Regions from separate parts of the Brevundimonas sp. FV1ye7S genome, predicted to be linked through region 2. Evidence: riboswitches for the same ligand, from Rfam matches in the RefSeq annotation. Region 2 holds a riboswitch; the other holds the start of a gene.
What was found. Region 2 has a riboswitch for glycine ahead of gcvT (glycine cleavage system aminomethyltransferase GcvT). Riboswitches for the same ligand answer to the same signal wherever they lie in the genome.
Positions count from the first base shown of each region.

Region 1: it holds a riboswitch for glycine, as region 2 does, so the genes downstream of both, ACW18C_RS05725 (TonB-dependent receptor domain-containing protein) here and gcvT (glycine cleavage system aminomethyltransferase GcvT) in region 2, are expected to answer to the same signal.

Region 1 covers NZ_CM178726.1:1,196,130-1,210,429, forward strand. The annotation lists gene ACW18C_RS05705 (carboxylesterase/lipase family protein) at 1-450, shown strand, start outside; gene ACW18C_RS05710 (sensor histidine kinase) at 530-1,948, opposite strand; gene ACW18C_RS05715 (response regulator transcription factor) at 1,945-2,607, opposite strand; gene ACW18C_RS05720 (ABC transporter substrate-binding protein) at 2,664-3,791, shown strand; glycine riboswitch at 3,998-4,085, shown strand; gene ACW18C_RS05725 (TonB-dependent receptor domain-containing protein) at 4,281-6,944, shown strand; gene ACW18C_RS05730 (S9 family peptidase) at 7,037-8,977, shown strand; gene ACW18C_RS05735 (amidohydrolase family protein) at 9,009-10,004, shown strand; gene ACW18C_RS05740 (hypothetical protein) at 11,022-11,543, shown strand; gene ACW18C_RS05745 (serine/threonine protein kinase) at 11,597-13,993, shown strand; gene ACW18C_RS05750 (ECF-type sigma factor) at 13,956-14,300, opposite strand, start outside.
Region 2 covers NZ_CM178726.1:2,362,058-2,376,357, forward strand. The annotation lists gene pncA (bifunctional nicotinamidase/pyrazinamidase) at 1-91, opposite strand, end outside; gene ACW18C_RS11595 (class 1 fructose-bisphosphatase) at 91-1,062, opposite strand; glycine riboswitch at 1,230-1,328, shown strand; glycine riboswitch at 1,333-1,413, shown strand; gene gcvT (glycine cleavage system aminomethyltransferase GcvT) at 1,469-2,584, shown strand; gene gcvH (glycine cleavage system protein GcvH) at 2,595-2,960, shown strand; gene ACW18C_RS11610 (hypothetical protein) at 2,967-3,479, shown strand; gene gcvPA (aminomethyl-transferring glycine dehydrogenase subunit GcvPA) at 3,479-4,825, shown strand; gene ACW18C_RS11620 (hypothetical protein) at 4,822-5,307, shown strand; gene gcvPB (aminomethyl-transferring glycine dehydrogenase subunit GcvPB) at 5,304-6,872, shown strand; gene ACW18C_RS11630 (hypothetical protein) at 7,182-7,634, shown strand; gene ACW18C_RS11635 (DUF6789 family protein) at 7,768-8,238, shown strand; gene ACW18C_RS11640 (F0F1 ATP synthase subunit B) at 8,316-8,831, opposite strand; gene ACW18C_RS11645 (F0F1 ATP synthase subunit B family protein) at 8,831-9,403, opposite strand; gene ACW18C_RS11650 (F0F1 ATP synthase subunit C) at 9,472-9,696, opposite strand; gene ACW18C_RS11655 (F0F1 ATP synthase subunit A) at 9,754-10,539, opposite strand; gene ACW18C_RS11660 (AtpZ/AtpI family protein) at 10,546-10,905, opposite strand; gene ispH (4-hydroxy-3-methylbut-2-enyl diphosphate reductase) at 11,143-12,114, shown strand; gene scpB (SMC-Scp complex subunit ScpB) at 12,135-12,800, opposite strand; gene ACW18C_RS11675 (segregation and condensation protein A) at 12,797-13,618, opposite strand; gene nagZ (beta-N-acetylhexosaminidase) at 13,673-14,300, opposite strand, start outside.

The DNA of each region.
Region 1 (14,300 bases), 1.2 Mb from region 2:
AAGGCGCAGGTGGCCGTGGGGCAGGGCGCCTATCTGTATCTGTTCGACCACGGCTATCCTGCCGCCGACGACCGGGGCTTCCACGCCTTCCACGGGGCAGAGATTCCCTATGCGTTCGGCACGACGGCGGCGATACCGGGATGGTGGCCCGCCATGCCGAAGACGGCGGTCGAGCAGCGCCTGTCCGAGGCGATGCTGGGCTACTGGACGTCCTTCGTGAAGGCCGGTCGGCCACAGGCGCACGGCGAGCCGGACTGGCCGCCCTATGGCCCGGCGCGCGCCTACATGGCGTTTGAAAATGCCCCCGAGCCCCGGATCGACCCGCCCAACGGTTTCGCCTTGCACGAGACGGTGGTGTGCCGACGTCGGGCGGTCGGCCATATCGCCTGGCACTGGAACGTGGGCGTGATCGCGCCGCTTCTGCCGGTCGGACGCTTGGGGTGCAGCTGATCGGTTTGAGCCCACCGGCGTGAGCGGGCAGGTGCAGCGGCCTGAAATAATAGACTTAAGCCCCAGCCGACCAAGTCAATCATGCTGAAGCGTTGTGGCCGATAACTTCATCCAGCTTCTCAAGCTGAAAAGCGATCCTCCCGATCAGGCCGCTTCGCATCCCCCTGCGATTGCTTAGTCGGAATTCTGCGCCTTGGGCCTCGGAGAGGGTGTGAACGATCGCCAGACCGAGGCCGGAGCCGGGCGTCTGGGGTGAGCCGGCGCGGAAGAAGCGGTCGGTGAGGTGGGGAAGGACGGCTTCATCCACGCCCGGTCCGTGATCCCAGACGCAGACAGCGGCCTGTCGGCCCGTCATGCGGACATGAACGACCACCGGCGGCGCGCCGTGGTGGAAGGCGTTGTCGATCAGGTTGAGGATCTGTTCGGTGATGAGGTCTTCGGCGCCGAGGACAATGACCGGCTCGGCCGGAAGGCGAAGGCGCAGGGCGCCGTCGGCAAAGGCGCGGCGCTCCCGAGCGGCTTGACAGGCGCGCCGCGCCGCGCGGCCGAGGTCGGCGGAGGTGTCTATCCGGGCCCCGTCGGCCCGGGCCGTCGACAGCAGCTGACCGACCAGCCGCGTCATGCCGCCGACGGCGTCGCGAGAGTCTGCGATCAACCGCCGTTCCTGAGCCGTCCAGGGGCGGGAGGAGCCGGCCAGAAGGTCAAGATTGGCGGAGAGGACCGACAGCGGCGTGCGCAGTTGATGCGAGGCGTCGGCCGCGAACCGCTGAATGCCGGAAGTGGAAGTCTCAAGCCGCGCCAGCAGATGGTTGAAGGCGTTCAGAACGGGCCACAATTCGCGGGGCGCCAGATCGACATTGGCCGGGGCGAAGTCGGAAGAGGGGCTGGGGCGGCGCGTCAGGTCGTCGATCAGACGCTTCAGCGAGTTCAGGCCCCATTGCAGGGCCGGCCAGATCAGAAGCGCGGCAAGCACCACCAGCAGGCCGGGGAGAAGCAGCATGCTGCGGTAGAGCTCTCGCAGGCTGGCGCGACGGGAATCCAGGCTCTGGGCCACCGAGACGCGGATGGGGGCGTCGCGGCCGGGGATGATCAGGGTCTGTTGCGCCATACGCACCGAAACCCCCCGGACGGACAGGTCCGCGAAGACCGGCTCCTCCGTCCGGGCCTCAGGGAGATTGGGCAGTTCGGCATAGCCGGTGACGAGGCGATCGCCTTCGCGGACGCTGTAGAAGACGGCGTCACGCTCGGGACCGTCCAGCAGAGCCAAGGCCCAGGGCGCGACATCCACGGTGATGCGACCCTCCGCGACCGACACCGTCTCGCGGATGGTCTGAAGCGCGCCGGCCAGCAGGCGGTCCGCATTGTTGGCCACCACCCGCTGGGCCGTCCAGGCGCCGACCGCCAGAACGACGACCGCGAAGAGCGCCAAAGGGGCCACCTGTGCGATCAGCAGACGTGTGACCAGGCTGTGGGAACGGGCAGGCCGGGCGAGGCTCATGGATCGAGGCGATACCCGCGGCCACGGATATTGGTCACGGCCGGTCCATCCGGCTGAAGCTTGCGTCGCAAACGGCCGACGTGAATTTCCAGCGCATTGAGCGACGGCGCCTCGTCCTGAGGAAAGACCTCGGCGGCCAGCAGGTCGCGGTCCACCACCTGTCCAGGTCGGGACGCCAGGACGCGCAGGGCCGCCCATTCGCGGGGGCGCAGGGCGAGGTCGCGGTCGTTGACGTGGGCGCGCCCGGTGCGCCAGTCGCAGAAGAGGGTTCCGACCACGACCGCGCCGGCGGCCTGTCCCTGGCGTCGGCGCACGATGGCGCGGAGACGTGCGACCAACTCCGAGGGGGCGAACGGCTTGACCAGATAGTCGTCGGCCCCGAGGTCAAGGCCCGCGACCCGGTCGCTGAGGGCGTCACGCGCCGTCAGCATGAGAACCGGGGTCGATGATCCCTGCAGCCTCAGGGTTCTCAGCACTTCGAAGCCGTCGATGTCGGGAAGGCCGATGTCCAGGATGGCGGCGTCGAAGACCTCTGAGCTTTCGAGGCGTAAGGCCTGTTCGCCGCTGTCGATGCATCTCGCCTCGAAACCTGCCTCATGCAGAGTGGCTTCGAGCGAATGCCGTAGCGCCTTGTCATCTTCGACAACGAGTATTCTCATGGCGAGGCGATGGGGCGACGGATCATGGATGACACAATAACCAGAAAGCGGGGCCGGTGAAGCCGGATCGGCGAGATCTGCTCGTAGGCCTGGCGGGGGGGCTGGCGGGCGGGCTGGCGGGAGGGGCGGCGGTGTTGAGCGCCGCCGGTTGTTCGTCGGAGCCTGAGGGCGCGGGCACGGCGCCGCGGGTGCGTTGGCTGGCCCGCCGCGAGGGGGCGCTTCACATCCTCACCAACACCAGTTTGATGGGGCCGGTGCTGGAGGCCTTTCGTCGTCGCTGGCCTGAGATCAGGGTACGTCTGGATGACAAAAACTCCACTCGGATCGCCGAGGAGGTTCGGGGGCTCGCAGCTGCGGGCCAGGAGGGGCCGGACCTGGTCTGGAGCACGGCGATGGACGTGCAGGTCAAGCTGATCAACGACGGCTATGCTCAAGCCTACCGGTCGCCGCATCGTGCGGCCATGCCGGACGGTTCGGTATGGCGCGACCAGGGCTATGGCCTGACGGCCGAGCCGATCGTGTTCGCCTATAATCGACGCCGACTCACGGCCGATGTCGTGCCCCGCAGTCATGCGGATCTGCTTCGGCTGCTCAAGACCCGCCCCGAGGTCTTTGACGGTCGTGTCACCCTCTATGACGCCGAACGGAGCGGCGTGGCCCTGATGCAGCTTTCGGCGGACGTGCAGATCTATCCTGAAGCCTGGTCGTTGATGGAGGCGCTGGGCACGCAGCGTCCGCGGCTGGACACCTCCGGGCGGAGAATGATGAGCCAAATCGCCGATGGGCGGATGGCGTTCGCCTATAATATGAACCAGTCGTACGGCGCGTCATGGGTCGCGCGCGCGCCGGAGATCGGATTGATCACGCCTGAGGACTATCATCTGTCCGTTTCACGCGTGGCCTTCATCCCGCGCAACGCCGCCCACCCGAATGCGGCGCGGCTGTTTCTGGACTTCCTTCTGTCGCGTGAAGGCCAGCGGGTGATCGGAGCCCTGGGCGTTCGACCGGTCCGCGACGATGTCGATGCGCCTGTCCGTCCCGGCGCGCCTGGCGTTCGGCCGGTTCGGGTGGGACCCGCCCTGCTGGCCAATCTGGATCAGGCGCGTCGCGCGACTCTGCTCACCCGGTGGAGGGAAGCGATGCGTCACGGCGTCAGAGCGCCGGCGGATCCGGCTGCGCCCTGACCGTTCCTGTGGATAAGTCCATTAAGTCCGAAGCCTCCCTTTCTGTCACGACGCCGTCATGCGGACGCCCGTCGCTTGCAACATGGGGTCTTGATCTGGTCCGTCTGGTTTGTGACAGCACGATAAAACCATGTATTTTGTTTTGAGCGCAAAATAACTGCCGTATTTGTCGATTTGACAGGGCAGTCTGGGTTGATCTTACTCACCTCAGCAAGGCGGGAGAGATCGGCTCCGGCCGACGCCGAAGGCGCAACCGCCCCGGAAACGCTCAGGCAAACGGACCGTCTTGCTGAAGGAACGCTGGAGAGAAGGCCGGATCCGGGGGATGCGGTCTCGCCGAAGGAGAAAGGGTCGGCGACGACCCGAAACTCTCAGGCCCAATGACAGCGGGGGCGAACGGACGCCGAAGAGCGTCAGTCGCATTGGGCATCCCTGGGGAGGGGCGTCGTCGCCATGAGGAATCTCGCTTTGTCTCGTCTTAATCGTCACTTGACCCATTATTGCAGCGCCATCGCCCTGCTGGCCTGCGCCACGGCGGTCCAAGCCCAGGAGACGGAGGGCTCTCCGGAAACCGCCGCGGTCGACGATATCGTCGTCACCGCCTCGCGCATTGATCGCGCCGGCTTCGAAGCGCCGACGCCGACCATCCACCTGACCGCTGAGGATCTGTCGGTGGGCGCGCGCCCCAATATCGCGGCCGCGCTGAACGACATGCCCCAGTTCCGCGCCACCACCTCGGCCCAGACGACCGGCACCAACACCGGCGCGGGCAATGCGCCGGTGGACCTGCGGGGGCTGGGCATCAACCGGACCCTGGTCCTGATCGACGGACGCCGGGTGTCGAGCGAGAACGACCTGAATGCGGTGCCGTCGGTCCTGGTCAAGAGCGTCGACGTGGTCACCGGCGGCGCCTCCGCCGCCTGGGGATCGGGCGCCGTGGCCGGCGTCGTCAACATCGGCATCGACCGCTATTTCACCGGCGGCAAGCTGGGCGCCGAATACGGCATCTCGTCCTATGACGACGCCGAGCAGGAACGGTTCGAAGGCGCCTGGGGAACGGACTTCGCCGGCGGTCGCGGCCATTTCGTCGTCGGCGGCGAATATCTCGACAACGAAGGCGTCATCCCCAAGGCCTCGCGCCCGAACATCGGACGGTGGGCGACCGTCAATGGCGCGATAACGCCTGACGTGGGCTTCGCCAACGCGGCCTATGGCGGTCTGGTCATGTCGGGTGTGAACCGCGGCATGGTGTTCAACCCGGACGGCTCCTTGCGTCCGTTCGACTATGGCACGGTCAGCGGCACGAATTCGATCGGCGGCGAAGGTCCGTCGAACGACGATCTGAGCCCGCTGGTCACGCCGCAGAGGCGTTACACGGGTCTGGCCAGCGCCGTCTACGAGATCAACGACAGGCTGCGGGTCACGGCTGATGTCCGTCATTCGCGCATGTGGAACAACTATGTCTGGTTCGGCGACCATGATCGCGGCGACCTGACCATCGGCATCGACAACGCCTTCCTGTCTTCCACGATCAAGCAGCAGATGGCGGCCGCCGGCCAGACGTCCTTCACCTTCGGTCGTTTCAACTCCGATCTGTCCTATTCGACGATCGACTTCGAGCGGGTGACCACCCAGGCGACCCTGGCCGTGGATGGCGAGTTCGGCGAGAACTGGCGCTGGGGCGCCTATTACAGCCACGGTGAATTCGAGAACAACATCGACACGCCTGGCTTCCTGCTGAAGACCCAGTTCGCCAACGCCGTCGATTCCGTCATCAATCCATCGACCGGCCAGGCCGTCTGCCGCGTGACCCTGACCAACGCCAACTCCGGCTGCGTGCCGATCAATCTGTTCGGCCTCGGGGCCCCGTCGCAGGAAGCCATCGACTATGTCACCGGCGCCCCGCAGCAGCGCGCAACGACCAAGCTGGACGTGGCCGGGATCAGCCTGCGCGGCGAGCCCTTCAGCCTGCCGGCGGGCGACGTCTCGATTGCCGTCGGTCTTGAGGCCCGCAAGGAGCAGACCGACCAGCGCGTCGGCGAATTGGATGCTGCGAAGGCCTTCAAGACCTTCAGCTTCTCGGCCATGTCCGGAGAGTTCAGCGTCAAGGAGGCTTTCGGCGAAATCCTGGTTCCCGTCGTCCGCGACCTGCCGGTTCTGAACGACCTGCAGTTCAACGCCGCCGCGCGTATCTCCGACTACGACACCACCGGTTCGATCTGGTCGTGGAAGGTCGGGGCGACGAACGAGTTCTTCCCGGGCTTCCGGGGCCGGGTGACCCAGTCGCGCGACATCCGTTCGGCCAACCTGTCTGAACTGTTCACGACGACCACGACCGGATGGAACAACCTCAACGACCCGGCCAAGAAAGGCGCCCTGGTCTATGTGCTGAACAACGGCGGCGGAAATCCCAACCTTCGCCCGGAGACGGCCGACACCCTGACCCTGGGCGTCACCTATGCCCCGCCGTCCATTCCCGGCCTCAATCTGTCGCTGGACTATTACGACATCAAGATCGATGACGTGATCACGACCATTGCGGCGCAGGACCTGGTCACCCGCTGCTTCAAGGGCAACCTCGACCTCTGCACCAAGGTAGAACGTGACACGGCGGGCAATCTGGTGCGCACCCTGTCCACCTATGTGAACCTGGCCGAATATCACACGGACGGGATTGATGCCGAGGCCTCCTATGCCTCGGACGCCGACCTTTGGGTGCCGGGCGCGACGGGCCGGGTGACGATGCGTCTGGTCGGCACCTGGGTGAACAGTCTGACCACTGACGACGGAATGACCGAGATCGAATACGTCAAATCTCAGGGCTATTCGTTCGGCCTGGGCGTGCCCAAGCTGCGCCTCAACGCCAGCCTCGGCTGGAAAGGCGAGGTGTTCGGCGCGAACCTGCGCGCGCGCTACATCTCGGCGGGTGACTACAACAGCACCGTGGCCATCTCGAACAACCACATCGACGCCTACACCTATGTCGATCTGGGGCTGACGGCTGACCTGGCCCACTACGGTGCGAACGGTGTCGAGCTCTACGCCAACGCGACCAACCTGTTCGACAAGGACCCGCCGGTCGGGTCGCTCTACTCGCCGTACTACGACGTCATCGGTCGGTACGTCACGGTTGGCGCGCGGTACCGCTTCTAGTTCGGTCCCCGCTCCCGGTCGCCGGCTCTGCTCCTCCAAGGGAGCCGGCGACCTCCCCCTTTTGCTTCCCCATACACCGCACGGTCTGTTCCATGATTACCCGTCTGCCGATGGCCCTCCTGCTCGCCCTGAGCGTCGCCCCTGCGGCCCTGGCTGAGGCGCCCAAGCCCGCCGCCATCGTTGCGGATGGCCTGCCGGCGGTGCCCGACGATCTGGTCGCCGCGACCCAACCCTATCTTCAGGCGCGCCGCGCCGCCTTCCTCGGCTGGAACGCCGCCGATCGGTCGATGCTGATCAAGACCCGGTTCGGGGCGACCGATCAGCTTCATCTCGTCACCGGCCCTGACGGCGCCCGAACCCAGATCAGTTTCGAGGCGGAGCCGATCCTGGCCGGCGCCCTGTCGCCGTCCGGTCAGACCCTGCTGGTCCAGAAGGACAATGGCGGCGACGAATTCTATCAGCTCTACACACTGTCCGGCGGTCGGCTGACCCGCATCACCGACGGCAAGAGCCGCAACTGGTTCGGCGCCTGGAGCCGGGACGGCAAGAGGGTCGGCTACGCCTCATCCCGCCGCAACGGCGCCGACATGGACCTGTATGTCGTCGATCCCGCCGACCCATCTAGCGACCGCCTGGTCGCGCAAGTCTCCGGTGGCGGCTGGAACATCGCCGACTTCTCCAAGGATGGGACCAGGGCCCTGGTCCTGAACCGGATGTCGATCAACAACGCCGTGGTCTATGAGCTGGACCTGGCGTCCGGCCACATGACCCCCCTGACCGATCCGGCGGCGCAGGTCTCCTATGTCGATCCCAGATATGCGGCGGACGGCACGGTCTGGGCGACGTCGAACAAGGATTCCGACTTCCTGCGCCTGGGGCGGATCGGGCAGGGCTGTTTCGTCCCCGTCAGCACCGAAGGCCGATGGGATGTCAGCGACTACGCCTTGGCGCCGGACGGCAGCTTCGTCGCCTATGCGGTGAATGAGGCGGGCGTCTCGCGGCTCAAGGTCATGGATGTCGCCACGGGCGCGGTGCGCGTGGTCCCCGGCCTGCCGGACGGCGTCATCCCCTACAGCATCGGCCCGTCCATCGATATCGCGCCGTGGGGGGCGATCGGGCTGAGCCTGTCGTCCGCACGTGTCTCCGGCGACGCCTTCTCGATCGATCCAACGACCCTGGCGGTCATCCAGTGGACCCACAGCGAGACCGGCGGCCTGGACCCCGCCGTCAACGTCGAGCCCAGGCTGGTCGAGGTTAAGAGCTTCGATGGCGAGACCGTCTCCGGGTTCCTCTATCAGCCGGACCCCGCCAAGTTTCCGGGCAAACGTCCGCTGATCGTCGATATCCACGGCGGACCGGAAGGCCAGACCCGTCCCGACTTCCTGGGGGCGCAGAACTATCTGCTGAATGAACTGGGCGTGGCGCTGTTCTTCCCGAACGTGCGCGGCTCGTCCGGCTATGGCACACGCTTCGTCAATCTGGACAACGGCCCGTTCCAGCGAGAGAATTCGGTCAAGGACATCGGCGCCTTCCTCGACGCCCTGGAGGTCGATCCAGACCTGGACGCCTCGCGTTTCGCCGTCACCGGCGTCTCGTACGGCGGCTATATGTGCTACGCCACGGCGGTGCATTACAGCGACCGGCTGAAGGGGGCGAACTGCTACGTCGCCATCTCCAACTTCGTCACCTTCCTGGAAAACACCCAATCCTACCGCCGCGACCTGCGGCGCGTGGAATACGGCGATGAGCGTGATCCGGCCCAACGCGCCCAGCTTCAGGCGATCTCGCCCCTGACCAGCGTGGACAAGATCACCATCCCGCTGTTGGTCGCGACCGGCGGCAATGACCCCCGTGTGCCGGCGTCCGAAGCCGATCAGATCGTCAGCGCGGTCCGCGGCAACGGCGGTACGGCCTGGCATCTGCTGGCGCAGAACGAGGGCCACGGTTTCCACAAGAAGGAGAACGAGGACTATTATTTCTGGACCAGCCTGTTGTTCTGGAAACAGACGCTGCTGGGCGACGCCGCGCGCTGAGCCCTGATCGCAGCGTCTCAGAAATCCTTTGATGATCTTCAAACGCATCGCCGCAGCGAGCGCGGTTTCAGCCGCGCTGCTTGCCACGCCCGGGACGGCGCAGCCCCGCACCCCGGTTCACACCGACCATCACGTCCACGTCCATTCGCCCGCCATCCTCGACATCCTGTCGGCCTACTGCAGCAGTCCGGGGCGTATCGGCGCGTGCGATCCGGCCTTCGTCGAACCCCTGACGGCCGACGATCTGCTTGCGGACATGGACGAGGCGGGCGTCCAGACGGCCTGGATGATGTCCACGGCCTATCTGGCCGAAAGTCCGATGATGGTTCCCCCGCTGGCTGACGCCGCGACGCGGGTTCATGACGCCAACGCCTTCACCGTCGCCACCGCCGCCGCCCACCCCGGACGGCTGGTCGCCTTCGTCTCGGTCAATCCGCTTGCGCCCGACGCCCTGGCCGAAATCGCCGCCTGGAAGGACGAGCCCTACGCCAAGGGATTGAAGCTGCACCTGACCAACTCCGGCGTCGACCTTCGCGATCCCGATCAGGTCCGCCGTCTTGCGGCGGTCTTCGACGCCGCATCGGACGCCGGGATGACCATCATGATCCACATGCGCACCCGCGCCGAAGACTATGGCGCGCGCGACGTCCGCATCTTCGTCGAACAGGTCCTGCCGCACGCGGTCGGCGCGCCCGTCGTCATCGCCCATTCCGGCGGCTGGGGCGGTCTGGACGCGAACACCTGGGATGCGCTGGAAGAGTTTCGCCAGGTCCTGGCGGAACAACCCGGCATGGCTCCCGACCTCTTCTTCGATCTGGCTCAGGTCTTCGACGCCGATACGTCGCCAGAGAACAGGGCCCGACTGGTCCAGGTCATGAGGGGCATCGGCGCTGAGCGTTTTGTGCCGGGCTCCGACTGGCCGTTCTCTGGGCCGTTGGACGACTATCTTAACGACGCCATGGGGCTGTTGTCGCTATCGTCTCAAGAAGCGACAGCTCTGAGGCGACGACGCGTTGCAGTGAGATGACGACATCAAGAATGTTGAATGGCTGGCGGTCGCACAACCAAGCGAACAGACGGGTTCATCATACGTGAGGATTCAAAGCCGTCACGCCAGCGCAAGTCTACTTTGCGGCCGGAGATAAATGTCTGCCCTTGGCGCGTCGTCGACATCGCTGACAGGGCGAACCTAACTCACCCGATTGCATGCTTCTGGCGCATCTACGACATTGGCCGAGCGTCAATGCGCGATATGGTTCAGGCTCACTGGTCGCATGTGTCGGTCTGGATTCGACGGTATTGGGCAAGCGTTTGGGACTTGAAGTCACGGAGTCGTCCTGACCGGGGCAGGGCCCAAGCCTACCGATAGAAGGCGACATCACCCGGATTTTATCGCGGCCAATTTTCCCTTTGTTTTCATGAGCCCGGTTTCAATGACGGCTGCGCCGACGGCGCGCTCATGAAATCAAAGAAAAGGCTCTGACAAATCATGGTCTTCTGGTCTGTGAAACAATTGAGTGGGAGTGAGGGGCGGCGGGCATGGGGGAGCGGCCTCTGGCGAGGGGATTTCGTTGATGACAGGGGGACTTTAACGGTCGGGTTGGGGTATTGCGAACCCGTAGCCCTACGGTGGTAGAGGTGACAGCGGGGCTCGAGCTTTCGTACATCCCTGAGATCCGCTTCTGACTGAGGCTGTGTAAAAACTCTTCTCCGCGAGAAATGGCCGCAAAATTCTGCGGATACACAATAATATTCGACAGAATATTCTGATTTTGATCCTCTATTTGCAAGTAAAAGCAATATAATTGCTGAAGAATCTGATTGCTTCGAGTTTCTACACGGCCTCGACTCATCCTTGTCCTTGGGAATGTTCGCCTTTCGGCTGCACGCCAATGGCTGTCGACGGCGGCAGGCGGACGATCTGCTAGCCAAGCCTGCCTGCTGTACCATACTCTGCAGGCATCATTGGCGTAGAGGCCTTTGGAGAGATGGCCGCGCAGGCCGCTCCACCGGGGGCCGTCATGGCTGATGTCCGCATGCGCGGGTGAATTCCGTTCTTCGCCATATCGAGCAGGTGGAGGAAGACATGCGAACGCATTGGGTGGCCGCTTTGGCTGTTGTCGCGATGGGGCTTTATGGCTGTGATTCCGGGCGGTCTGAACGCACGATCCGGGATCGCGAAACCGGTGGAAGCGTGACCGTCCGGACCGGTCCCGCAATGGCCGCGCCCCGCAATTTGCCGGCGTTTGCGCCGATCTATCCCGGGGCGGTCATCCTGAGTTCGATGGATGGCATCAGCGGCAGCGACAGCGGCGGCAGTGTCCAGACCGGCGGGATGGTCTCGTTCAGCACAAGGGATGACCCGGAGCGGGTGGCCGGCTTCTATCGCGCCCGGCTGGACGCTTCGGACCTGACCGAGCGGAGTGACGCCAACGTCAATGGCGCCGTGATCCTCAGCGGCACCGCGGCGGAAGACGTCGGCGACGGCGTCCAGATCAGCATCGCGCCATCCGGTGAAGGTGAAGGCAGTGTCGTGACCCTGATCTACAGCCGCAGAAACGGTTGACGGAAACCGGCGTTCGCCACAGCGTGGCAGGCTGAACAGGGTAGGGGGCGGCCGTGGACTGGCAGGGGATTGAGTCTGCGCTGGACGAGGCGCTGGACGTGCCGGTCGCGCAACGCCGTGCCTGGCTTGCGGACCGGTATTGCGCCGATCCGGCACTCCTGAAGGAACTGGTGTCCCTGCTGGACGCGGCCGAGCATGCGACGGATTTTCTCGAGCCGGAGTCGCGGCTGGATTCGGTCACGCTTCAGCCCGGGATGCGGTTCGGGGTGTGGAAGATCGTCGGCTCGCTCGGCAAGGGCGGAATGGGAGAGGTCTATCGGGTCGAGCGCGACGACGGCGAGTACCGGCAGACGGCGGCGCTCAAGCTGATGCGCGGCTTCGCCGGTACCGATCGGGACCGGTTCATGGCCGAGCGCCAGATCGTGGCGGGACTGGAACATCCCGGCATCGCCCGGATTCTGGACGGGGGGCTGGGGCCGGACGGCCAGCCCTTCATGGTTCAGGAATTCGTCGACGGGCCGGCCATCGACAGCTGGTGCGTGCGGGAAGACCTCGGTCCGGCGGATAGAACCCGCCTGATGCTGGACGTCTGCGAGGCTGTCTCCCATGCCCATGCGAAACTGACGGTTCACCGCGACATCAAGCCTTCGAATATTCTGGTGGCCGAGGGGGGGCGAACCCGGCTGATTGATTTCGGAGTGGCCCAGAAACTGGGTGACGGCGCGTCGCGGGCGGACCCCTCGCCGATGTCGATCGAATACTCGGCGCCCGAGGTGGTCGAGGGTCAAATGGCGACCGTCATGAGCGATGTCTATGGCCTGGCCGCGACCCTGTTCAACCTGATCGCCGGCCGTCCGCCGATCGATGTCGGGACCCTGCCGTTTCCCGCCGCCATCCGGCGGATCGTGGACGAGAGCCCGGACCGGCTGATCGCAGCCCTGCCGGCCGGCGTCCGGCCCAGCGGTCTTGTCCGGGATCTTGATGCCGTGCTGGACCGGGCGCTCAGCAAGTCGCCGACGGCGCGGTACGGTACCGTTGAGGCCTTCGCGGACGATCTGCGCCGGGCCTTGGAAGGATCCGCCGTCACCGTCCGTCGGGATGAGCGGGGCTATGTCGCGCGCCGGTTCCTGAAGCGGCGCTGGCTTCCTGTGAGCGCCGCCGCCGCCGTCGTGTTGAGCCTGTCGGGCGGACTGGCGATCGCTCTGGACCAGGCGGCGGTCGCCCAGCGGGAGCGGGACGCCGCCCTGCTGGAGCAGTCGCGGCTGCAGGCCGTTCAGAACTATCTCTATTTCATGCTGCGCACGGGGGCCGAGACCGGGGGGCCCGACGCCGACGCTTCGCGGATTCTGGATGCCGCCGCCGCCCAGGTGCTGGACCAGTTCCAGGCCGACCCGCAACGGGGCGGGCCGGTCGCCCGCATGCTGGGCGAACTCTATTTCTACATGAACGACTATGAGGCGGCCAAACCGCTGCTCGAGCGGCTCATGACGGTTCGCGGCGTCGATCCTGCCATCGTGGCGGGGGCCGCCTATGACCTGGCCCAGATCAAGGAGCGTCAGGCCGAACCCGAGGAGGCCCGGGCCCTGATGTTGCGGGCCCAGTCGTTCTGGAACACCGACCCGCGACGCTGGCGCTCCGAGCTGGTGGACAGTCGCCTGACCGAGGCCAGACTGCTGCGTGACGCCGGCGACGCCGAGGACGCGATTCGCGTGCTTCGCGCCAACCTGCCCGCCCGGATCGCCATCAGTGGCCCCAACCATCGCGACACCGGGGTCTATCACAATGATCTGGGAGTGATGCTGACCGCGGCCGGACGCGTCGAGGAGGCGGTTCCGTCGTTCCAGGCCGCTCTGGCGGTCTGGTCGACCAACGGGCTGGAGAACGGCCCGGATGCCCTGAACACGCTGAACAATCTCGCGGCGCTGGAAGTGTTGTCCGGTCGGCCGGCGCGGGCAGAACCGCTGTTCCGGCGCGCTGTCGAGGTCCGGCGCAAGCTCTATGGGCCGTCTGCGGCGACCGCCGCCCTGCTGAGCAACTATGGCAAGACCCTGATGCAGCTGGACCGGCACGCCGAGGCGCTGCCCATCCTGCGCGAGGCGACAGAGATGGCGCGGGTCCATGCCGGCGTCGCCAGCTTGCACTATGCCTCGGCCGTCGCGGGACTCAGTGAGGCCTCACTCGCGACTGGTCGGGTCGGCGAGGCGGCCCGTTTGAGTGAAGGCGCTGTATCAGAGGTCGAGGCCGCGCTGGGACCGGACCATCCGGCCACCGCGATTGTGCGGATTTCCCTGGCCCGCGTCCGCGCCGCCCAGGGGCGGAAGGCGGAAGGCGGACGTCTTCTGGATGCGGCCCAGGTCACCCTCGCGGCCCTTGGTCCGGGCGCGGTGTCCCAGATCAAGGCGATCGATCAGATCAGGGCGCGATATGGGTTGGGTCGGACCGCGCCCTGACGCCGGACGATGCGGGTTGATCGGGTTCAGCGGTGATCTCGCTGAGCTCCCGGAACAGCCAGGCCTTGGCCTTGACCCAGTCGCGCCGGACAGTGCGATCCGTTAGGCCCATGATCTGCGCCGTCTGTTCGTCGCTGTAGCCGGCGAAGAACCTGAACTCGACGACCTTGGCCAGGCGGGGGTTGAGTCTCGCCAAACGTCCCAGGGCCTCGTCCAGATCCACCAGTTGGTCATCGCTTTCCCAGAAGGGCTCGATATCCTCGGTCAGGGGATCAACCTTGCCGGCGCCGCGCTTGACCGCCAGCCG
Region 2 (14,300 bases):
CCGCCCCGCCCGCGACCGCCAAAGCGCCGCCCTCGCAGAAGTCGTTCTGCGGGTCGATGACCAGGAGGGAGTCAGTCGGGCGGATAAGCATCACACGCCCGCGTAGGCGTCGATCTCGTTGGCCGAACCCAGGGCGACGGGGATGCGCTGGTGCAGATGCTCGGGCTGGACGTCCAGGATGGGCTGCGTCCCGTCCGTCGTCGCCTTGCCCCCGGCCTGTTCGACCAGGAAGGCCATGGGATTGCCCTCGTACATCAGGCGCAGCTTGCCGGGCTTGTTCGGCTCGCGCTTGTCCCACGGGTAGAGGAAGACGCCGCCGCGCATCAGGATGCGGTGGACGTCGGCGACCATGGCTGCGACCCAGCGCATGTTGAAATTCTTGCCGCGCGGGCCTTCGTCGCCTTTCAGCAGGTCGCCGATGTAGGTCTGCACCGGCTCGGACCAGTGGCGCAGGTTCGACATGTTGATGGCGAACTCCTTGGTGTCCGGCGATATGGCGATGTCGTCGTGGGTCAGGATCCAGTCGCCGTCGTTCGACAGGGTGAAGCCCTTCACGCCCGCACCCGTGGTCAGGACCAGCATGGTCTGGGGACCGTACAGGGCATAGAGGGCCGCGACCTGATTGCGGCCCGGCTGCATGAAGTCGGCCTCGGTCGGCGTCGGCGTGGCGGACTTCAGCACCGAGACGATGGTCCCGACCATGGCGTTGATGTCGATGTTGGACGAGCCGTCCAGCGGGTCGAACAGGGCCAGATAGTCGCCGGTCGAATGGGAGGCCGGCTGGACCTCGTCCATCTCCTCGGAGGCGACGCCCGCGACGGCGGGACAGGCCAGGAGGGCGTCGGTCAGCATGTCGTTGGTCATGACGTCGAGCTTCTTCTGCTCCTCGTCCTGGACATTGATCTGGCCCGAGGCGCCCAGAGCCCCGGCCAGGGCGCCGCCGGCGACGACCTTGCTGATGTCGGCGCAGGTGGCGGCGACGACGGTCAGCACCGCTTTCAGACCCTCGGGCGCGTCGAGCGCGGCGATATGGGCGTCGAGACGGGTGCGGTCGGCGGTCATGCGGTCGGTCCGGTGCGGCTGAGGCGGTTCCCGTTCTTGGCGGGCCAACGGCACGAGGGCAAGGGCGACGCAACAACCGACGATGCGAACGGCGACAATGACGCCGCCGGACGGCCTCCGAAAGCCGCCGACGCTTGACTTGGGCCCGGAGTCGGTGGCTTAGGTCGGATGCTCTCGCGGGAGAGTTCGGGACCGGCAGGCTGCCCCCCGACGCCGAAGGCGCAACCGCCCCGGAAACGCTCAGGCAAACGGACCGCGACAGCATACGGACGCTGGAAAGTCGCTCTTGATGGGCGCGCCGACGGAGCAAGGTGGTCTGACCGCCGGAATCTCTCAGGCTTCAGGACAGCGGGGGCGCGAAGACGGCGGAGCTCCGCCACCAAACGCGACCGTGAAAGCCTGAACCATGACCGACCAAGCCCTGAAGACCACGCCCCTGAACGCCGCGCACCGCGCCTTGGGGGCCCGGATGGTGGGCTTCGGCGGCTATGACATGCCGGTCCAGTATGAGGGCGTCCTGGCCGAGCACCGCTGGACCCGCGAACACGCCGGCCTGTTCGACGTGTCGCACATGGGCCAGTGCAAGATCACCGGCGCCGACGCGACCGCCCAGTTCGAGCGGTTCGTGCCCGGCGACTATGAAATCCTGAAGGCCGGCAAGCAGAAATATTCGCTGCTGCTGAACAAGGACGGCGGGATCATCGACGACCTGATGGCCGGCCGCCCCGACCACGACGGCCTGTTCGTCGTCGTCAACGCCGGCAACAAGGACGAGGATTTCGCCTTCTGGGACGCGAACCTAGAAGGCGACGCCAAACTGACGGTGCTGGACCGCGCCCTGATCGCCATCCAGGGACCGGAAGCCGCCGAAGTCATGTCGGCGTACGAGCCGCTCCTGGCCGAGATGGGCTTCATGGAATGCGCCCGGCTGATGCTGTTCGGCGTCGACTGCTATGTCTCGCGTTCGGGCTATACCGGCGAGGACGGCTATGAGATCTCGGTGCCGGCGGACCAGGCCGAGCGCGTCTGGAACACCATACTGGAGGACGCCCGCGTCAAGCCGATCGGCCTGGGCGCCCGCGACAGCCTGCGCCTGGAAGCCGGCCTGCCGCTGCACGGCCATGACATCGACCCGACCACCAGCCCGGTCGAAGGCGCGCTGACCTTCGCCCTGTCCAAGTCGCGCAAGGAGCGCGCGGACTTCAGCGGCGCCGACCGGATCCTGAAAGAACTGACCGAGGGTCCGTCGCGAGTCCGCATCGGCCTGATCGTCAAGGAAGGCGCCCCGGCCCGCGAAGGCGCCGAGATCGCCGACGCTGACGGGAACGTCATCGGCAAGGTCACCTCGGGCGGCCCCTCCCCTACGCTGGGCAAGAACATCGCCATGGGCTTCGTGCCGCCGGCGTATGCCGCGCTGGGTACGGAGTTGAAGGTCGTCGTGCGCGGCAAGTCCGCCGCCGCCGAAGTCGTCGCCATGCCCTTCGTGGCGCAACGCTATTACCGCAAACCGAAGACCGTCTGAGGATCAGATCATGAAGTTCACCAAGGATCACGAGTGGGTCAGCCTGGACGGCGACATCGCCACCGTGGGCATCTCGAAGCACGCCGCCGACGCCCTGGGCGACGTGGTGTTCGTGGAAACGCCTGAGGTCGGCAAGACCGTCGCCAAGGGCGCCAGCTTCGCCGTGGTCGAAAGCGTCAAGGCCGCCTCCGACGTCTACGCCCCCGTCTCGGGCGAAGTGGTCGAGGCCAACGACGCCCTGTCGACCGCTCCGGAAACCGTCAACGCCGCCCCGGAAGGCGACGGCTGGTTCGCCAAGATCAAGGTGTCGGACGTCTCGGAACTGGACGCCCTGATGGACCAGGCCGCTTACGACGAGTTCCTGGCCAGCCTGTAAGCGCTAGTGTTCACCGTCTTCTTCCGCAACTCGACGACGACGCCGTCCCAGCCCGGTCTAGGCCAGCTGGTGCAGGCGGCGCTCGCCGAGGCGGGTGCGGAATGGACGGGCATGGAAGCAGAACTGCGCCTTACGGACGGCGCGGCCCTTTACCTGTTCGGCGAGGACCTGAACGACGGCATGCTGGCCGAGTATCCGATCCTCACCAATGCCGTGGCCGAGGCCCTCTACCGCATAGCGGACCGGACGAGCGCCTTCATCATGGCCGATGTCTTCGATCCCGTCGCGCTTCGCACCCATTCCAGCGTGGGTGAAGTGCGGGCTGCGGACATGAATGTCATAGGTCCCGATACGCTGGAAGGCCCGGAACAGCTTCATGCTGTACTGGCTGAACTCTCGCCTAATGCCGCGCAGCAAGAGGTTGCGGCTCCGCGTAGCATATTGCCGGCTCGCAGGACTGAACGGCCCCCTTCTCTACTCTCAAGACTATTTGACCTCCTCTTCGGAAAATCCGTCTGATGCGCTACCTCCCCCTGACGCCCGACGACCGCACGGCGATGCTCGCCGCCATCGGCGCGAAATCGATCGACGACCTGTTCGTGGACGTGCCCGAGGCGGCGCGACTGGACGGGCCGGTGGACCTGCCCCGCGTGGCCGGCGAGATGGAGGTCGAGCGCGCCCTGTCCGCCATGGCCGCCAAGAACGCGACGGCCGGCGCCGTGCCCTTCTTCTGCGGCGCAGGGGCCTACAAGCACCATGTCCCGGCGACGGTGGATCATGTGATCCAGCGGTCCGAGTTTCTGACCAGCTACACCCCCTACCAGCCGGAAATCGCCCAGGGCACCCTACAGTACCTGTACGAGTTCCAGACCCAGGTCGCGAACCTGACCGGCATGCCGGTGGCCAACGCCAGCCTCTATGACGGCTCGACCGCCATGGCCGAGGGCGTGCTGATGGCGACCCGCGTGACCCGCCGCAACAAGGCGGTGATCTCGGGCGGCGTGCACCCCCACTACGTCAAGGCGACCGAAACCGTGGTCCACGCCGTCGGCGTCGAGACCCAGGTCCTGGCCGCCGCCGTCGACGCCGAGGCCGCCGTGATTGACCAGATCGGTCCCGACACGGCTTGCGTCGTGGTCCAGACCCCGAACGTCTTCGGCACGGCGACGGATGTCACCAAGATCGCCGAGGCCGCCCACGCCGCCGGCGCCCTGCTGATCGTCGTAGTCACCGAGGCCGTGTCCATGGGCCTGCTGAAGTCGCCCGGCGAGATGGGCGCCGACATCGTCGCGGCCGAGGGCCAGTCGATCGGCAACGCCCTGAACTTCGGCGGCCCCTATGTCGGCCTGTTCGCCACCCGCGAGAAACTGCTGCGCCAGACGCCCGGTCGCTACTGCGGCGAGACCGTCGACGCCGACGGCCGCCGCGGCTTCGTCCTGACCCTGTCGACGCGCGAACAGCACATCCGCCGCGACAAGGCGACCTCGAACATCTGCACCAATTCCGGCCTGTGCACCCTGGCCTTCACCATCCACATGAGCCTGCTGGGCGAGACCGGCCTGCGCAAACTGGCCCTGCTGAACCACGAGAAGGCGCTGGCCACGCGCGACGCCCTGGCGGCCATCCCGGGCGTCCAGATCCTGACCTCGCGCTTCTTCAATGAGTTCGCGGTGCGTTTGCCGAAGAACGCCGCCGAAGTGGTGGATACGCTGGCGGCCCACCACGTGCTGGCGGGCGTGCCCTACAGCCGTCTGGCGCCGGATGCGGGCATGGACGACGTCCTGCTGGTCGCGGCGACGGAGACGACGCTGGATGCGGACATCCAGATTCTCGCCAAGTCCCTGACGAAAGTGCTGGCGGGATGATCCGCAACTTCACGCGAGATGATCTAACACAGCTTGCTAACAGGTTTGCCTACAACAAGCCTGACCCCGGGATCACTCGTTGTGATAGGCTCAATCGCGCCGACTTCTTGACGATCTGCCATTGGAAGGCGGAACGTCGCCACGACCTCTGCTTGAAGAATGCTACAGAAGACATTCAACGCATCACTGAAGCATCTTTTGCGTCTAAAGATCCACTGGTCCAAGTCTGTGCCCTTACCTCATTGCACGGTGTAGGAGTTCCTACAGCCACCGCGATCTTGCATTGGGGCTACCAAGAAGGACCCATCCTAGACTTCCGGGCATGGTGGACGGTTCATGGCCAAGTCAAGCGTGTATTTCGAGGTGCCGACTGGGTTCCGTTCCAAGCACGCATGTGGGCTGAAGCAGAATACTACAGCCTAAATATCCGACAACTCGACAAAGCCGTCTGGCAATTTAGCCTTGAGAACCAACCGACATGAGCACCATGAACACCGTCGGCCGCCCGACTACCCCCAACGCAGTCGAAACCAAACCCGCCACCCTGACCGGCGCGCGCGGCCTGTTGCAGGACGAGGCCCTGATCTTCGAGGGCGAGGGCTGGGGCAAGACCGGCGTCGACCTGCCGGAGCCGAAGACGGACGGCTCGGACCTCGGCGACCTGATCCGGCGCGACCCGATCGGCCTGCCGGGTCTGAGCGAACCCGAGACGATGCGCCACTATGTGCGCCTGTCGCAAAAGAACCACGCCATCGACCTGGCCATCTATCCGCTGGGGTCGTGCACGATGAAGCACAATCCCCGCCTGAACGAGAAGATGGCGCGCCTGCCGGGCTTCTCGGACATCCATCCGCTGCAGCCGATCTCGACGGTGCAGGGCGCGCTGGAGCTGATGGATACGCTGGCCCACTGGCTGAAGACCCTGACCGGCATGCCCGCCGTCGCCCTGTCGCCCAAGGCGGGCGCCCATGGCGAGCTGTGCGGTCTGATGGCCATCCGCGCCGCCCACGAGGCCTCGGGTCAGCATGAGAAGCGCCGCAAGGTTCTGGTGCCCACCAGCGCCCACGGCACCAACCCGGCCACCGCCGCCTTCGTCGGCTACACCGTCGTCGAGGTCGCCCAGACTGAGGACGGCCGCGTGGACGTCGCCGACCTGGCCGCCAAGCTGGGCGACGACGTCGCCGCCATCATGGTGACCAACCCCAACACCTGCGGCCTGTTCGAGCGCGACATCCTGGAGATCAGCCGGCTGACGCACGAAGCCGGCGCCTACTTCTACTGCGACGGCGCCAACTTCAACGCCATCGTCGGCCGGGTTCGTCCAGGCGATCTGGGCGTGGACGCCATGCACATCAACCTCCACAAGACCTTCTCGACGCCGCACGGCGGCGGCGGTCCGGGCGCGGGTCCGGTGGTCCTGTCGGAAGCCCTGGCGCCCTTCGCCCCGGCCCCCTGGGTCGTGCATGATGACAACGGCTATCGCCTGATCGAGCGCGAGGAGGACGAGGCGGTTCAGGCCTTTGGCCGCCTGTGCGCCTTCCAGGGCCAGATGGGCATGTATGTACGCGCCCTGTCCTACATGATGTCGCACGGCGCTGACGGCCTGCGTCAGGTGGCCGAAGATGCGGTGCTGAACGCCAACTACATCAAGGCCCGCCTGTCGGACCTGATGAGCGCGGCCTTCCCGGACGGCCCCTGCATGCACGAGGCCCTGTTCGACGACGAGTGGCTGAAGGGCACGGACATCACCACGCTCGACTTCGCCAAGGCGATGATCGACGAGGGCTTCCACCCGATGACCATGTATTTCCCGCTGGTCGTCCACGGCGCCATGCTGATCGAGCCGACCGAGACCGAGTCCAAGGCCGAACTGGACCGCTTCATCCACGCCATGCGCCTGTTGGCCGAGGCGGCGAAAGCCGGCGACGTCGACCGCTTCAAGGGCGCGCCCTTCCATGCGCCGATGAAGCGGCTGGACGAAACCCGCGCCGCCCGCTCGCCGGTGCTGCGCTGGACCGCGCCGGCAGGGTCGAACCAGGCGGCGTAAGGGCGACGGATAGGCCCCGTCATCCCAGGGCTTGTCCCTGGGATCCATACTCCCGGCGCCTGACGAAGGCGCATTCTGCGGAAACACCGGGAGTATGGATCCTCGCCGCAAGGGCGAGGATGACGAAGGTTGAGGAGGGGGGGGTCTCCCCTTATTGTGTCCTGGCGGCAACAGCCAGAAGCCCTTGATCAATCATGACCAAAGCTTCACGCCGTAGACACGGATCGGCCATGGACACACGGTCTTAACGAGCCTGTGGCAGGCTGGCCACGGTCGCTCTTTCCTCTCCCGAGTCGGGATCGGGCGGTCGTGACGATCGTTGTCACAGGACCTCCCTCCTCTCTGTCTGGCGCCGACTTGACCTTCGCAACCGCGATCCGCCTTCCGTCCTACCGCGCGCGCAGCCGTACGCTTCGCGCGCTGAAGCGTTGGGCGCTTATGGCGGGCGGGCTGTTCGTGGTGCTTCTGGGAATTCTGATCGCGCCCTTGCCGGGTCCAGGCGGCATTCCCGTCATCGCCGTCGGCCTGATGCTGATCCTGAAGAGCTCCTTCTGGGCCAAGCGGCTGTTCATTCGTGCCCAGTATGCCCGGCCCAAATGGGTCTATCCATTCCGGCGGCTCATGCGCAAAAAGCCGGAGTTCGCTCCTGTCTTCTGGCAGCAGGCCCTGCGCGCCGAGAAGGTCGTGCTTAAGAGACCCCGCCGACGTCTGACGCGGTTGCGGAAGATGCTTCGTCGCTATTTCCGGAAGCTTTTCCGCTAGTTGACAGACCGTCTCGCGGTTGCGGTGTCGCAACTGCTAACCACATCATCGTGAACGCCCTTCTCCCGCTACAGGCGTATTCTGTCTGGGCGTTATCAGAGAACCATCAAATGCGTTGGGAGGCGCTAAGGTCATGATGTCACGCGTACAAAAGGGCATGATCGCGGGCGTCGCCGCGACCGTCGCCGTTTCCTTGCTTGAAATACCCAACCTGTTCCTGAACTGGTTCGACCCGTTCCAGGGGGTCATCGCCACCATGATCGGCATGCCTGGAAATATGGCCGTCGGCTGGGCGATCCACGCCTTCAGCGGCGTCTTCATCCTGGGGCCGCTGTTCGGTCTGATGTGTCCCCGCCTGCCCACCGATACCCCCGAGACCAAGGGCATCGTCTTCGCCGTCGGCGCCTGGGTGGTGATGATGGGGGCCATCCTGATGCTGGGCGATTACCGGACCTTCTCGGCCGCCGCCGGCTTCGGCACCATCGGCTGGCTGCTGATCACCCATGCGGTGTTCGGCATCGTGCTGGGCAATGTCTACGCCCGGCTGGTGACACGCGAGAAGCGCCAGGCGGCCCATTTCATGGGCGGCGCCACCGCCCACTGACAGCGGCCGTTCGGACATAAGAAAAGGCCCCCAGCGACGCCGGGGGCCTTTTTGTCGTTCGGCTAAGCCGGCCGGCCTTAGTTCAGGTGATCGCCGATCTGGGCGATGGCGGCGTCCAGCAGCGGGTCCTTGGCGCCGCCGGCGAGACGGGCGGCCAGGATCTGTTCCGCGGCCTTGGCGGCCAGGTCGGCGGCGGCCGCCTTGACCTCGGCCGAGGCCTGGGCCTCCGCCTGGGCGATGCGGGTCTCGGCCATCTTCTGGCGACGGGCCAGGGTCTCTTCCAGCTTGGCCTTGGATTCGACTTCCAGACGACGGGCGTCGGCTTCCGCCTGGGCCATCATCTCGGCGGCCTGAGCCTCGGCCTCGGCCTTTTCTTTGCGGATCTGAGCCAGCAGGGCCTCGGCCTCGGCGCGCAGACGGGCGGCCTCGTCCAGGTCGGCCTGGATCTTGGCGCCCTTGGCGTCCAGTTGGGCGGCGGCGATCTTGGGCACGCCGGCGGCGATCAGGATGCCGAAGAAGATCAGCAGGCCGATCCCGACCCAGATCTCCGCATTGGCGAAGCTCCAGATGCCGTGTTCGAAGATCAGGTTCATCAGACGGCTCCCTTGGCCGTAGCCAGCTCGCCCGAGGTGGCGGCCTTGCCGGTCAGGCGCTCGACCATGGCGGCGGCGGCGTCGGAGGCGATCACGGCGACATTGGCCATGGCCGCGTCGCGGGTCTTGCCGATGGCGGTCTCGGCCTCGGCGATGCGGGCGTTGACGACGGCTTCTTCCGCAGCCTGGCGGGCGGCGGCGTCTTCGGTCACGCGGGCCTTGGCGGCGGCGGCCATGGCGCGGGCGTCGGAACGAGCCTTGGCGACTTCAGCCTGGGCTTGAGCAGCCTGGTCGGCGGCCTCGGCCTGAACCTGACGCGCGGTGGCGACGGCGTTGGAAATCGTATCGGCCCGCTCGTCCATCACCTTGCGAAGGCGCGGCGCGAAGACCTTGGAGACCAGAACATACAGGATGACGAACAGGATCAGCAGATAGCCGATCTGTCCCGCCCAGTGTTCGAACTGGAATTGCGGCAGGCCGCCCGAGCCGTGCTCGGCGGCGGTCGCCGTCTCGGCGTGCAGGTCCGCTTCGACCGAAGCCGGAACCGCATGATTGGTGTGGGTGCTGGCCATGAACCGTCTGCTGCAGGATCAGATGAAACGGCGCGCGGGCGAGCCCCGCGCGCCGGTATCGGCTGATATCAGCCGAAGATCATCAGGATGCCGAGCACGAAGGCCAGGATGCCCAGGGCTTCGGCGAGGGCGGCGCCCACGAACAGGTTGCCGACCTGGCCGGCGGCGGCCGACGGGTTGCGCAGGGCGCCGGCCAGGAACTGACCGAAGATGTTGCCCACGCCCAGGGCCGAACCGATCATGCCCAGGGTTGCGAGACCGGCACCGATGTACTTGGCGGCTTCAGCGTCCATGATTGTATTCCTAGATTTAAGTCGTTGGTGGTTGGGGTGAAGAGACTGGTCCTGCCCTTAGTGGGCGTGATCCAGGTTGACCACATCATTCAGATAGATGCAGGCCAGAACGGCGAAGACGAAGGCCTGAAGGAAGGCCACGAGAAACTCCAGGGCGGTCAGCGCCACGACCATGCCCAGCGACAGGGCCGCAACCGGGAAGGCCAGCAGGCCGATGCCACCGCCCAGGCCCAGCAGGCCCAGGGAGACGACGAAGCCGGCGAAGATCTTCAGCGCGACGTGGCCGCCCAGCATGTTGCCGAACAGACGAAGCGCCAGTGTGACCGGACGCAGCAGGAAGGAGACGAACTCGATCAGACCGACGACCGGGCGCAGCGCCAGCGGCGCGCCCATCGGCCAGAACAGCTTGAAGAAGCCCAGGCCGTTCTTGGCGAACCCGACCACCAGCACCAGACCGAAGGTGATCAGGGCGAAGGTGACGGTGATGGCCAGCTGCGACGTCGCCGTAAAGGTCAGGAACAGACCCAGGATGTTCATGCCCAGGATCAGCATGAACAGGGTGAAGACGAACGGGAAATATTTGCGGCCTTCGTGACCGATGATAGAATCGGCCAGATTGTCGATCAGGCCGAACACGCCCTCGCCTGCGGCCTGCAGACGACCGGGCACGACCTGGGCGTTCGAGGTCACGGCGGCCAGGAAGCCGACGATCACGACGAAGGCGGCCGTCATGGCGATGTGCGAATTGGTCACGGCCAAATCGACCGTACCCAGAAGGGGCAGGGTCACGTCAGGAAGATCGATGACCTTCTGAATCTGAAACTGATGAATCGGATCGGCCATGAAGCCCTATCGTTCCCCGTCTTCGTCGGCCTCGACATAAGGATCGGCCGGAGCCGACGTCCCTAACGCCTTGGCCTGCGCCATCAGCCGGTTGGCTGTGCGACGCGCCATGTAAATCGACAAGGCGAAGCCCAACAGGACCCCGCCGATCAAACCCCACGGACGGGTCCCAAAGACCCAGTCCGCGATGAAACCCGCCGCAAGACCCACGAAGACGCCGCCGAGAAGCTCGGCGATGATCTTGTAGGCCTGACCCGACACCTGATGGCCGGTCAGCTCGGCGGATTTCTCCACCGTGGTCCGCGCCTCCAATGCGGATGCGCTGTCTTGGAGGCGTTTGATCGCCTCTTCGCGCGATTCCGACATGGGGGACAGGACCTGTGCTCTCAGCGCTCAAACAATGTGTTTGGGCGGGTCTGAATTCGGCGCGGAAACTAATCGTGAGCGGCCAAGAGGTCAAGGCGTCGTGAACGGAGGTTAAATCTTTGTTCGAACTCGATTTTCGCCGGAAACAGCCTGACCGTGGCGATGCGTCGCTGTTCAAGACCAGGGATTCGGTCGCCCTGCATGGCGATATGTCGCGCGAACGACTAGGTTGCGGCCATGAACATGCACGTCCCCGCCCCCTCGCCCGAACGCCGCCCCATCGCGGTGCGGCTGGCGACGCCGCGCGGTTTCTGCGCCGGGGTGGACCGGGCGATCCAGATCGTCGAGCGCGCGATCGAGAAATACGGCGCGCCCGTCTATGTGCGGCACGAGATCGTGCACAACCGCCATGTGGTCGAGCGGCTGAAGTCCATGGGCGCGATCTTCGTCAAGGAGCTGGACGAATGCCCGGACGACCGGCCGGTGGTCTTCTCGGCCCACGGCGTGCCCAAGTCGGTTCCCGCCAACGCCCAGGCGCGACAACTGCTGTTCCTCGACGCCACCTGCCCCCTGGTGTCCAAGGTCCATGTGGAGGCGGAGCGTCATCATGACGCGGGCCGCCATATCATCCTGATCGGCCACGCCGGCCATCCGGAGGTGATCGGCACCATGGGTCAACTGCCGCCGGGCGCCATCAGCCTGATCGAGACCGAGGCCGACGCCGAATCGTTCGAACGGCCCGGCGACGCCCCCCTGGCCTATGCGACCCAGACCACCCTGTCGGTCGACGACACGGCGGGCATATTGAAGGTGCTGAAGCGGCGCTTCCCCGAACTGCCCGACCCGCACAAGGAAGACATCTGCTACGCCACCACCAACCGCCAGGACGCAGTCAAGGTGCTGGGCGAAGGGTGCGAGCTGGTGCTGGTGGTCGGGTCCAAGAACTCGTCCAACTCGGCCCGGCTGGTCGAGGTGGCGATGCGCGCCGGCGCCCGTGACGCCCGGCTGGTCGACGACGCCTCCCAGGTGGACTGGAGCTGGTTCGACGGGGTTCAGACGGTGGGCGTCACCGCCGGCGCCTCGGCCCCCGAACCGCTGATCGCCGCCCTCGTGGACGCCATCGCGGAACGGTTCGACGCCACCGTCACCGAGGACGGGGGGGCGCGCGAGACCGTGACCTTCAAGCTGCCTCGGCTGCTGACGACCTGACGCCCCTCTATCGATCCCGCCTAGCGTTCCTCGCCGACAAAGTCCTGCGCGAACTCCGGCGCGTCGTTTTCGTTCGTCAGACTGTCCTCGTCGACGTCCGCGCCTCGTCCGGGATCCGGCAGTTCGAACCCGACGGGCAGCGACAGGTCCAGCAGGCCCGCCGCCTTCATTTCCTGCACGCCCGGCAGGTCGTACAGGGTCGCCAGGCCGAAATGCTCAAGGAACCGATCTGCGGTGGCGTAGGTGACGGGCCGGCCCGGCGTCCGTCGGCGCCCGCGCAGACGCACGAACCCCATCTCCAGCAGCAGGTCCAGCGTGCCCTTCGACAGGGTGACGCCCCGCACGCTCTCGATCTCGGCGCGGGTCACGGGCTGGTGATAGGCGATGATGGCAAGGGTCTCCAGCGCGGCCTTGGACAGGCGGCGGGGCTCCTCTCGCTCCTCGGTCATCATGAAGGCCAGATCCGCCGCCGTGCGGAACCGCCAGCGGTCGGCGACGCAGTCCAGTTCCACGCCCCGCCCCTCGTATCGGGCGCGCAGGCCCGACAGGGCGCGGGCGACGTCGGCGCCTTCGGGCAGACGGCCGGCGATCTCGGCGGCGCTCAGCGGCCCGGCGGCGGCGAACAACAGCGCCTCGACCCGGCGCTCGATCTCGCCATCGTCGGGTTGGAAGGAGAGGTCGCTCACGGCGTCAGCTCCAGCGGATGTCCGCCTCCCCGGCGTTTCAGATACAGGTCCGCGAAGGGCGCCGTCTGGCGGATGTCCATGGCCCCCTCCTTCACCAGCTCCAGACTGGCCGACAGGGTCGAGGCGGTATAGCTGGCCTGGCTGGGGCCGTCCGGGTCTTCGGGATGGGGCGCCACCTGGTCCAGCGGGGTCCAGTCGGCCAGGCGCGGCATGATCTCGCGCAGCCAGTCGCGCGCCGCCTCCAGCGGAAAGGCCTCGACCCGCTGGCCGGGCGAATAGCGCCGCCCCTCCTCGCGGCGGCGCTGGGTCACATAGGCGCTCATCAGGTCATACAGGCTGGCGTCGATCCGGTCGGACGGGACGATCACCGTCGCCTGGGGATCGCCCCGCGTGAAGACGTCGCGCTTCAGCTGGGGCCGCGCCATCAGCTGGTCCACCGCCTTGCGCATGGCCTCCAGCTTCTGCAGCCGGAAGGCCAGGGCGGCGGCCATGGCCTCGGCCGGCGGCTCCTCGCCCTTGTCCTTTTCGGTGCGCGGCAACAGCAGGCGAGACTTCAGATAGGCCAGCCAGGACGCCATCACGAGATAGTCCGCCGCCAAGGCGAAATTCCTGCGCCGCGCCTCGTGCACGAAGGCCAGATATTGTTCCGCCAGCCGGGTGATCGACAGTTTCAGCAGATCGACCTTCTGCGTCCGCGCCAGGGCCAGCAGAACGTGAAGCGGCCCCTCGTAGCCGTCCAGATCGACGACGAAGGCCTCGCGCTCCTCGGCCTCGGCGGCCGCGCTGAAATCCAGATTGGGCTGAAAGGCGTCGGTCATCCTTGTCGGCCTACCGCGCTTCGCGCGGCTTGAGGCCGATCGGGTCCAGGCGGCTCATGCCTGCGCCTCGCCCACGTCCGGCCCCTTGGCGGCGTCCGTCTTGCCCGCCATCGCCCGGAAGAAGCGTTCATGCCCCGCGACCGGATCAAGGGGTTCTGGAACGCGCACGATCCGCGCCATCGCCGCCTCGGCCCTGGCCCTGGCCTTGCCCTTCAGCTTGCCCGTCGCCTCGGCCACGGCCTGCATCTCGGCCAGATCGCCGTTGCAGTGAAGCACGACGTCGCAGCCCGCCTTCAAGGATTGATGCGCTCGCTCGCCCAGCGAACCGCTCAGGGCCTGCATCGACAGATCGTCGCTCATGATCAGGCCGGAGAAACCGAGATGCCCCCGCATCATCTTGATCGCCTTCTTCGACTGGGTCGCCGGGCGCTTCCGATCCACAGCGGTGAAGACGATGTGCGCCGTCATGGCCCAGGGCATGTCCGACAGCGCCTTGAAGGGCGCGAAGTCCCAGGCGTCGAGCGTGTCGAAATCGGCGTGGACCGTCGGCAGGTCCTTGTGGCTGTCGGCAAAGGCCCGGCCGTGGCCCGGCATATGTTTGATACAGGGCAGCACCCCGCCGGCCAGCAGGCCTTCCGACGCCGCCCGGCCCAGCAGGGCGACCGTGGCCGGATCCTGACCA